4 regions of the Streptomyces sp. NPDC107471 genome follow, and region 3 is predicted to be linked to each of the others. Evidence: riboswitches for the same ligand, from Rfam matches in the RefSeq annotation. Region 3 holds a riboswitch; each other region holds the start of a gene.

Region 1 (2,190 bases), on a different contig from region 3:
TGTCGCCCCGGACGGGTCGTCGACGCTCGTCACGCGGGGCGCGCTGAACCTGTCGGCCCGTCAGGGACGGGACCGGGCGGTGCCCTGGGAGCCGGGGGCCACCCAGGAGGTGGCCTTCGAGCTGAGCGGCGCCGGGCACGCCTTCCGGCCCGGCCATCGCATCCGGCTCGCGGTCTCCTCCGCGTACTGGCCGTGGATCTGGCCGCAGCCCGGCTCGCAGGCGGGGTTCACGCTGGAGCCGGCGGGGAGCTTCCTCGAACTGCCGGTACGCGCGCGTGACACGGACGCGGACATCGCCTTCGAGGAGCCGGAGCAGTCCGGGCCGCCCGGGGCCGCCCACGGCGCGGCCGCCGACGGATGGAGCCCCGCCACCCTGGACGAACCCCGCCCCGGCCTGCTGGTCGTCCGTGACGTGGCCAGGGGCGAGTGGCGGCTGGAGGCCGACCCCCGGAACGGCGGCACGCGCGTGTACCCCGACGGCCTGGAGTGCACCGAGGAAACGCTGGAGACGTACACGATCCACGAGCAGGACCCCCTGTCCGCCCGCACCCGCTCGGACTGGTCGATCCGGCTGCACCGCCCCGAGCTCGGCTGGGACACGACCGTGCGGACCCGTTCCGAGATCACCTGTGACGGGACAAACTTCGTCACCTCCGACGAGGTCGTGTGCACCGAGGGCGGCGAGGTGGTCTTCCACCGGACGTGGGAGAAGCACATCCCACGGACGGCCGGTTGAACACGAGTTGAGACTTCTTGACCGTTTTACCCCTCTTGCGCTCGGCTGTGACTTGGCCCACTTGGGCGGCCGGATCGGCGGACATCCGGAATCTTTCGATCCGCCTTTTCCCGTGCGCGAGTTGAAGCTTGGCCAATGCAAAGGATCAAGCGCCGCAAATGCCTCCGACCAAGGTCAATAGGCACCTCATGTGAATTCGCCACTTGTTCCGGACATGTGCTCTCGCATACGTTCCCGGCCTGTCGGGCGGACGCCGAATCCTGCCACCGCCCGTACACCCACCGAGAACCACGGCAGGAGCGGGGGAACCAGGTAAGTCGTCGTAACGGCTGTCTTCGGACATACCGGTACGGCTTGGGGTGAAGTCATGCCTTTCGCAGGCATGGCCGGGCAGCTCCCGCCCGAACCCGACAGCTCACCTCGCAGGCGACGGAGAGGAACTTCGCCATGCCCGCTGCCGCTCAGCACCGCCGTCCCCGCACCAGCCGTCTCGCCCGCAAGCTCGCCGTCGCCGGGACCGGAGTCGCCGTCCTGGCCCTGCCCCTCATCGGCGCGACCAGCGCGTCCGCGGCCACCCCGACCCTGCAGACCGCGACCACGCTCGGCTACCCCAACACCCTCGACGGCTGGATCCGGGCCTCCCTCGCCGTCATGGCGGAGCACGGCATCCCCGGCTCCTACGACGGCATCTACCGCAACGTCATCCGGGAGTCCTCCGGCAACCCCTACGCCATCAACAACTGGGACTCCAACGCAGCCGCCGGCACGCCCTCCAAGGGCCTGCTCCAGGTGATCGACCCGACCTTCACCGCCTACCACGTGGCCAACACCTCGTGGGACCCGTACGACCCGGTCGCGAACATCACCGCGGCCTGCAACTACGCGGCCCAGCGGTACGGCTCCATCGACAACGTGTACGGCGCCTACTAGGAACTACGCCCGCGGGAAGAGTCCTTCGAGGACGACGGCGATGCCGTCGTCCTCGTTCGACAAGGTCACCTCGTCGGCCACGGCCTTGAGTTCGGGGTGGGCGTTGGCCATCGCCACCCCGTGGGCCGCCCAGTCGAACATGGGGATGTCGTTGGGCATGTCCCCGAAGGCGATCGTCACCTCGGGCCCCAGTCCCAGGTGTTCGGCCGCGAGCGCGAGACCCGTCGCCTTCGTGACACCACATGGCTGGAGTTCGACGGTCCCGGGCCCCGACATGGTGACCGTCGCCAGCGAACCCACCACCGAACGCGCCGTGCCCGCCAACTCGTCGTCGGACAGGTAGGGGTGGCGCAGCAGCACCTTGCTGATCGGCTCGCACCACAGGTCGTCGCGCCGGCCGACCCGCACCGCGGGCAGCGTCGGATGGGGCATCAGATAGCCCGGCTCGATGAGCGTGAGCCCGTCGACACCGTCCTGGTCCACGGCCGCGTACACCTGCCCCACCTCCGCCTCGATCTTGCCGA
Region 2 (2,190 bases), on a different contig from region 3:
GCCGAGTGCGGCGGCAAGCTCAGAGTCAGGCCCACCCGGGAGGGCGGCAAGACCGTCTCGATCGAACTCCCGTGGACGGTACCGGCACAGCCGGTCACCGCGGCGGGACAGCAGGAGCCGTGACGGACGACAGGTGACCCGGGGTCAGCGCAGGCGCGGTGACGGCTCGCGGGGTGAGGCTCCCGGCCGGGCGGCGGTACGCGGCCTGATCACCTCGCGCTCCGTCGACCGGGGAGCCGGGTGCGAGGGTGCCGCGCTGCGCTCCGGCGAGCCGGGAGGAGACCTGCACTATGCGGGCCTTGGCGCCGGGTCGGAACAGCGAGCGGTGCAGGCTGGTGGTGGACGTGACGACCGGCCGGGCCGGCGGAGTGGCCGCGGGCGCGGCGACCCTGGTGGTGTGTCGGGGCCTGTGGTGGCTGCTCCCCCTGCTGGTCCGACGGGCGGGTCTCACCGGGGCGGCCGGCGCGGTGAAGAGGGCCGCCGCGACCACTGCGAGGAGCGGTGTGGTGACGTACGTGGCGCGCTTCTGGAGCAGCTCGCCGAAATTGCGGTCGGCGCGCTCCAGCGGCGTCTCGTTGCGGGCGGTGCACGGGCGGTGGTCGGCCATACGGGTACGGACAACCGCCTGAGCCCGTGTCACGCGCCCGCGGAAACCCGAGGGGACGGCGGGAGGTCAGGTCGCCGCCGTCCCCTCGGGGGCGTCACTTGACCCGGCCGTACCAGACGCTCTTCGTCCAGATCTTCTGCAGCCTCACCACGTCCCCGGTCTTCGGGGCGTGCCAGATCTTTCCCTTCCCGGCGTAGATGCCGACGTGGTAGACGTTCGAACCCGAGTGGAAGAACACCAGGTCGCCGGCCTTGCGGCTGCCCACGCCGATGTGGCGGGTCTTGTTGTACTGCTGGGCCGCCGTGCGCGGGAGCTTCTTGCCCGCCTTCTTGAACGAGTACAGCGTGAGCCCTGAGCAGTCGAAGCGGCGGGGCCCGGTGGCGCCGTACTTGTACGGCGAGCCCTTCTTGGAGGCCGCTACCTTGAGCGCCTTCGTCGCCGGCGTCGCGGCGGCGGCGTCTGCTGCGACACCCGGCACCACGACGGAGCCGCCCACGGCGGCGATGGCGAAGGCCGAGGCCGTACCGGCCCGGACCATCAGCGACGGGACACGATTGAGCGCAGTCATGCGCAACCCTTCGTCAGCCGCCTGTGAAGGATGACCTGTCGGATTCGGGCTGGCGAAGTTGCCCGGCCGCTGACGCGGCTTCACCCCAAGGGATGCTCGGCCCGGTCATGGCGTGACCGTTCCGGCGACCCGTCGTGCTTGGGTCCTCCACTCCTGCCGATCCACTCCTGTCGACCGGTCATCCGGGCGGCGGCAGGACTCGGCGTCCGCCCGGATCGCCCCGCCGCTGCGGCGGGGGCTTGTCGTCAGTCAGGGATCTTGGCGCACGGATGTCCCAAAAACCCAACGGAACCGGGGGTTTGTGTTGTTACTCACCACTCACCCGTTCGGGTGGACACCTGAACCAACGAGGGCGCGTCGAGGGGTCCACAGACCGCGCGACCAGCACAGAAACTCCTCATTCCCTCCCTGAACTACGCGCGTTGCGCAACCTCGGCGGGCCTGAAAAAGGAGCCGCGCCTCCTGCAAATGGCGGTACGTCTTTTGGTCCGTTTCAAACGCGCTCCGGACGCCCTGTCAGACCGCGGCGTCCGGAACCGCTGCCGATGCGTCAATTGCCGGACTCGGGGGGCACGGTGACCCTGGCCGTACGCCGCTCGCCGTCCAGCACCCGCAGGGCCCTCGCCAGCGTCTGGGCGTGCAGTTCGCGCTCACCCCGGCCGTGCATCAGCACCAGCGCGTCGCGCAGCTCGGCCGCCCTGGCCACCAGTGCCTGCGCCGCGCGCAGCCCGCCGTAGGTGTCCTCGCGCCGGGCCGGGTTGATCCGGCCCAGCAGGTCGACGACGTCGAGATAACGGTCGATCAGCTCGCCCTCGGCGCGTGTGAGCGCGGGCAGCGGTGGAAGGTCCGGCACCATCGACGGCTCACCTCGCGCCCGGCGTGGTGCGCGAGGACTTCCGGCTCGGGACGATCGCGTCCGCCAGGCCGTGGTCCAGGGCGCCCTGCGCGTCCAGGATCGTCTCCCGCTCGATGTCCGCGCTCACCTGCTCGGGGCTGCGCCCGGTGTGCCGGACCA
Region 3 (2,190 bases):
CGCGGCCCGGATGACCGCGCCCCCGGTACCGGTGGCCGCGCCGCCCTGGCCGGTGTACGGCGTGTACGGCCACCCGCCCCAGCCGGCGCAGCACGGGCACCCGGCGCATCCGGTGCACGGGGTGCACCCGGCGGTGCCGTACCCCGCCTACAACCCGTACCGGACCTGACCGTCGTACGAGGGCGGTGCCTGAGCCGAGCCGGCGGGCGCCGGGCCGCGGGGAGGCTGCGGACACACCGACAGCCCTGGCGTCGGGGGGACGTCGTCAGGGCTGTCGGAGTTCGCGGGGGGGGGGAGCGTCAGGGGGTGAGGCCCTTGCCGCGCAGCCACGCCATCGGGTCGATCCCGTCGGCGGAGCCGCCCGGGTGGACCTCCAGGTGCAGGTGCGCGCCGGTCACGTTGCCGGTGGCGCCCACGCGGCCGATGACGTCACCGGTGGCGACCTTCTGGCCGACGCTGACGTTGATCGAGGACTGGTGGCAGAACCACAGCTCGGTGCCGTCGTCGAGGGTGAGGATCGTGCGGTAGCCGTAGGAACCGGCCCAGCCGGCCTCCGTGATGGTGCCGCTGTGGACCGCCTTGATGAGCGTGCCCGTGGGAGCGGCGAAGTCGAGGCCCGTGTGGTAGCCGGAGGACCACAGGGAGCCGGCCTGGCCGAAGGTCGAGGTGATGGTGTACGACGAGGTCGGCAGCGTGTACTGCTTGGCGAGCTCGGCGAGGCGCTCGGCCTCGGCCTTCTTCGCGGCCGCCTCCTCCGCCTTCTTCTTCGCGGCGGCGGCCTTCTCCTGGGCTTCCTTCTCCGCCTTGGCGGCGGCCGCGTCGGCCTCCTTCTCGGCGGCGGCCGCGACGGCCTGGGCGGCCTTGGTGTCGATCTGGTCCTGCTGGAGCTCGGCCTGGGCCAGGATGCGCGAGCGCAGTGCCTCGCCGGCGTCCGAGGTGCCCTCGGCGGTGTCGGCGGTGGTGGCGCCGACGCTGCTGAAGGCGCTCGTGTCGTCCGCGGCGGAGTCGGAGTCGTCCGAGATGAGCGAGCCCACGTTGGGCAGGTCCGGCATGGAGATGGAGACCGGCGGCTTGCCGGTGTTGGCGCTGGCCATCCCGCCCGCGCTGACCGCGGCTATGACGCCGACGCCCAGGACGGTGGAGCTACGGGCGAATCCGCCGCCACGCTGCTTGGCTACGCGATGCCGGCCTCGTACGGGGGCGAGGGAGTCCGCGGTCGGGTTCCACTCGCCGAGCGGAGCCTCGTCGTCGGCACGGTAGCCGCCGTACACGAGGGTGTCGCTCGGAACGTACGGCGCCTCGGGGGCAGGCGGGTTGGACGCCACGTGGGCGCACTCCTTTCCTTCCTTCTCGCCTACCGGGTTAGCTGACGGGTTCGGAGCAGGAAGGTCTCCTACGCGCGTATACCCACCGTGCTGCCACGGCGGACTACGAGCGATTCACCCCAAGGTGGTGGTTCCCCGGTTCCCTTGCGGAATTCGGCGCGTGAGCACGGAGCCGTCTCTTGTGACGGCTGGGACGACCGCGCTGCGTTATCGAACGTTAATAGACCCGGGGGCCCGATTCCAAGCTGTTCCGCTTGATCATTAACGAAACCCCGCTGGACTTACGGCCCATGAACGGCGAAAAACGGGCGAGTTGACCATGCCTCAGACAACACAGGGATGTTGACGGTGTGTCAGTTGTTATGCGGAGGGCGCTCATCCGCTCACCCCACGTGACGAAGGCCGTCGCGGCGCCTCCTGGCACGGAGGACCGCGGACGCGGAAAACACTCAGGGCCGGAACCCATTCACTGGATTCCGGCCCTGAGCCTTCAGTAGCGGGGACAGGATTTGAACCTGCGACCTCTGGGTTATGAGCCCAGCGAGCTACCGAGCTGCTCCACCCCGCGTCGTTGTGTGACCAGCATACGTCATCCGCGAGGTGCTTCGCGCCAGGGTTGTTCCAGGGGGCCCGGCGGCCGCGCGGGGCGGCGTACCGTGGCGGCCCTCACGGAGACGAGGAGGAGTCATGGCGGCAGCCGACGAGCGGCCGGTGGAGATCGGGAAGCGGGACGTCCCGCTCTCCGGCGGCCGGACCCTGCGGGTGACGGAGTTCGGCAACGGCAGCATCCGCCTGGCGGTGCACACGGGCTCCCCCTACGTGGTGACGAGCCTGCAGCAGATCGACGACGGGACCGTACTGAAGC
Region 4 (2,190 bases), on a different contig from region 3:
CCTTGCCGTAGTAGCGGTTCGGGTCACCGTCGCGCAGCTCGATGGCCTCGAAGGCGCCCGTGGAGGCGCCGGACGGAACGGCGGCACGACCGGTGCTGCCGTCGTCGAGGCCGACCTCGACCTCGACCGTGGGGTTGCCTCGGGAGTCCAGGATTTCCCGGGCTACGACGACGTCGATGGACGGCACGAGCATCTCCTTCTTGGGATGTGACACGGTCCGCCGGGACCGCGGTGGGTTCTGCGAGACCGAGCCTAACCGGCTCGGGGGGATCGGCGACCGTGTGGACCGACCCATGGACAGAACCGAGAGTAAATTGTTTCCGAACTGAACAAAGACGGGCCGGTACCCGCGCATGAAAAAGCCCCGCCCCGGTGCGTACGGGGGAACACGCACCGGAGCGGGGAGCCCGTGGGGACGGGGGGGGTGACCCTCACGAGGTCTTCAGTATGAGGACCACGCCTGTGAGGGCACTGTGGTTCAGCCAGGTGTCACTTCAGGTGGAGCTGCTGGCCCGGAAAGATGAAGTCGGCATCGTCGATGATGTCCTTGTTCAGCTTGAACAGCTTCTGCCAGCCGCCCTTGACCTTGTGCTTCTCGGCGATCGAGCTGAGGGTGTCACCCTTGACGACCTTGTACTCGCCGTCGCCCTTCTTGACCTTCTTGCCGGTCGGCGTGGTGACGGTCTTCTTGGCGGCCGGACGCTCGGTCGAACGCGAGGCGCTCTGCTCCTCGGTCGAACGGCTGCTCGTGTTCGAGGAGCTGCTGGAGGAGGACGAGCTGCTGCTGCCGCCGTTGTAGGCGGCGCTGGACAGGCCCGTGCCGCAGACCGGCCAGGCACCCTTGCCCTGGGAGGCGAGGACCTTCTCGGCGACGGCGATCTGCTGGGCCTTGCTGGCCTGGTTGGCCTGCGCGGCGTACTGCGTGCCGCCGTACGCGGCCCAGGTGGAGGCCGAGAACTGCAGGCCGCCGTAGTAGCCGTTGCCGGTGTTGATGGACCAGTTGCCGCCGGACTCGCACTGGGCGACGGCGTCCCACTCGGAGGCGGTGGCGGCGGAGGCGCTGCCGGCCGCCATCAGCGGGGCGGCGATGGCGACACCGGTGACGCCGGCGAGCGCGGCGACGCGGGTGGCCTTGGACGGACGGCGGTGCTTGCCCTTGCCGGAAAACAGCATGGATCGATCCCCTCACCGACGCCTGCGAGGTGAGCTGTCGGGTTCGGGCCGGTTGAGTTGCCCGGTCGCGCTCGGCGCCTTGCGGCTCCTTGCACGGCTTCACCCCTAGCCGGTCCAGCGTGAACTGCTGGGTCCGGCGCTTACCTTGGGTCCCCCGCTCCTGCCTACGGCGCTTGACGCGACGACTGTTCCCGTACGGCCGCTGGCAGGATTCGGCGTTGCGACAGACGGGGCTCGGGTTGCCGAGCGGTCACGACCGTAGACACGCGCTCGGCGGAATTTCAAAGACGATCAGGGCTTCTGAGACTCATCCCACACTTTCACCAAAGTGGACATTCGGCGCGAAGCGTGACGTGAACTCCCGTTGTTTTTCAGGTCTTTTCGACCCTATTCCGCCCCTGTGTCGAGCGTCTGACCGGCGGAGATGTTGCTCGGGTCGGCCCCGATGCGGTCCCTGTTCTCGGCGTAGAGCGCGCGCCATCCGCCGTCGAGGCCAAGGGAGTCGGCGATGGAGGCGAGGGAGTCGCCCTCCTGGACCGTGTAGGTGGCGGCGTGCCGGCCGGTCGAGGAGGAGGCCGTGCTCTTCGTCGTGTTCTCCACGACACTGTCGCCGCGGTGCTTGCCGGAACCCAGGGCGCCGACGTCGACGAGGGCCGAAGAACTGCCCTCCTGCCACGACTTGTCCGCTTCGTCCTCTTCTGCGCTCAACACGGGCGAGCTGTCGGAAGGCTGTGCGTCCTGCTTGGCGGAACCCTCGGACTCCGAACCGTTCTTTTTGTCCGGCTTGGCCGAACTGTCACCGCCGGAGGGGGTGGCCGACGGCGAGGGCGTCGCGGACGAACCGTCCAGCGCGTCGAGCAGACCCGAGGACTCCTCGGAGTCCGACGAGTTGGAGGAACCGGATGAAGAGGAAGAACCGGAGGAACCGGAGGAAGATCCGGAACCGGACGAATCGGACGAACTCGACGCCGAGGGCGTACCGCTCCCCACACCCGTGTCGACATCGGCCGAACTCGC

Evidence for each region. Region 3 has a riboswitch for cyclic di-AMP ahead of ACZ66S_RS17510 (M23 family metallopeptidase). Riboswitches for the same ligand answer to the same signal wherever they lie in the genome.
Region 1: another riboswitch for cyclic di-AMP. It lies ahead of ACZ66S_RS08810 (transglycosylase SLT domain-containing protein); the one in region 3 lies ahead of ACZ66S_RS17510 (M23 family metallopeptidase).
Region 2: another riboswitch for cyclic di-AMP. It lies ahead of ACZ66S_RS21775 (C40 family peptidase); the one in region 3 lies ahead of ACZ66S_RS17510 (M23 family metallopeptidase).
Region 4: another riboswitch for cyclic di-AMP. It lies ahead of ACZ66S_RS31490 (transglycosylase family protein); the one in region 3 lies ahead of ACZ66S_RS17510 (M23 family metallopeptidase).

Annotation. Positions count from the first base shown of each region.
Region 1 is NZ_JBVJPC010000002.1:850,517-852,706, forward strand. It holds gene ACZ66S_RS08805 (CocE/NonD family hydrolase) at 1-736, shown strand, start outside; cyclic di-AMP (ydaO/yuaA leader) riboswitch at 1,006-1,180, shown strand; gene ACZ66S_RS08810 (transglycosylase SLT domain-containing protein) at 1,184-1,666, shown strand; gene ACZ66S_RS08815 (HAD family hydrolase) at 1,670-2,190, opposite strand, start outside.
Region 2 is NZ_JBVJPC010000006.1:130,373-132,562, forward strand. It holds gene ACZ66S_RS21765 (ATP-binding protein) at 1-123, shown strand, start outside; gene ACZ66S_RS21770 (hypothetical protein) at 95-607, opposite strand; gene ACZ66S_RS21775 (C40 family peptidase) at 702-1,175, opposite strand; cyclic di-AMP (ydaO/yuaA leader) riboswitch at 1,179-1,312, opposite strand; gene ACZ66S_RS21780 (hypothetical protein) at 1,726-2,031, opposite strand; gene ACZ66S_RS21785 (ATP-dependent Clp protease proteolytic subunit) at 2,039-2,190, opposite strand, start outside.
Region 3 is NZ_JBVJPC010000005.1:17,442-19,631, forward strand. It holds gene ACZ66S_RS17505 (PrsW family intramembrane metalloprotease) at 1-169, shown strand, start outside; gene ACZ66S_RS17510 (M23 family metallopeptidase) at 300-1,325, opposite strand; cyclic di-AMP (ydaO/yuaA leader) riboswitch at 1,337-1,494, opposite strand; tRNA gene ACZ66S_RS17515 (tRNA-Met) at 1,820-1,893, opposite strand; gene ACZ66S_RS17520 (hypothetical protein) at 2,013-2,190, shown strand, end outside.
Region 4 is NZ_JBVJPC010000010.1:261,372-263,561, reverse strand. It holds gene eno (phosphopyruvate hydratase) at 1-193, opposite strand, end outside; gene ACZ66S_RS31490 (transglycosylase family protein) at 490-1,173, opposite strand; cyclic di-AMP (ydaO/yuaA leader) riboswitch at 1,178-1,355, opposite strand; gene ACZ66S_RS31485 (transglycosylase family protein) at 1,561-2,190, opposite strand, start outside.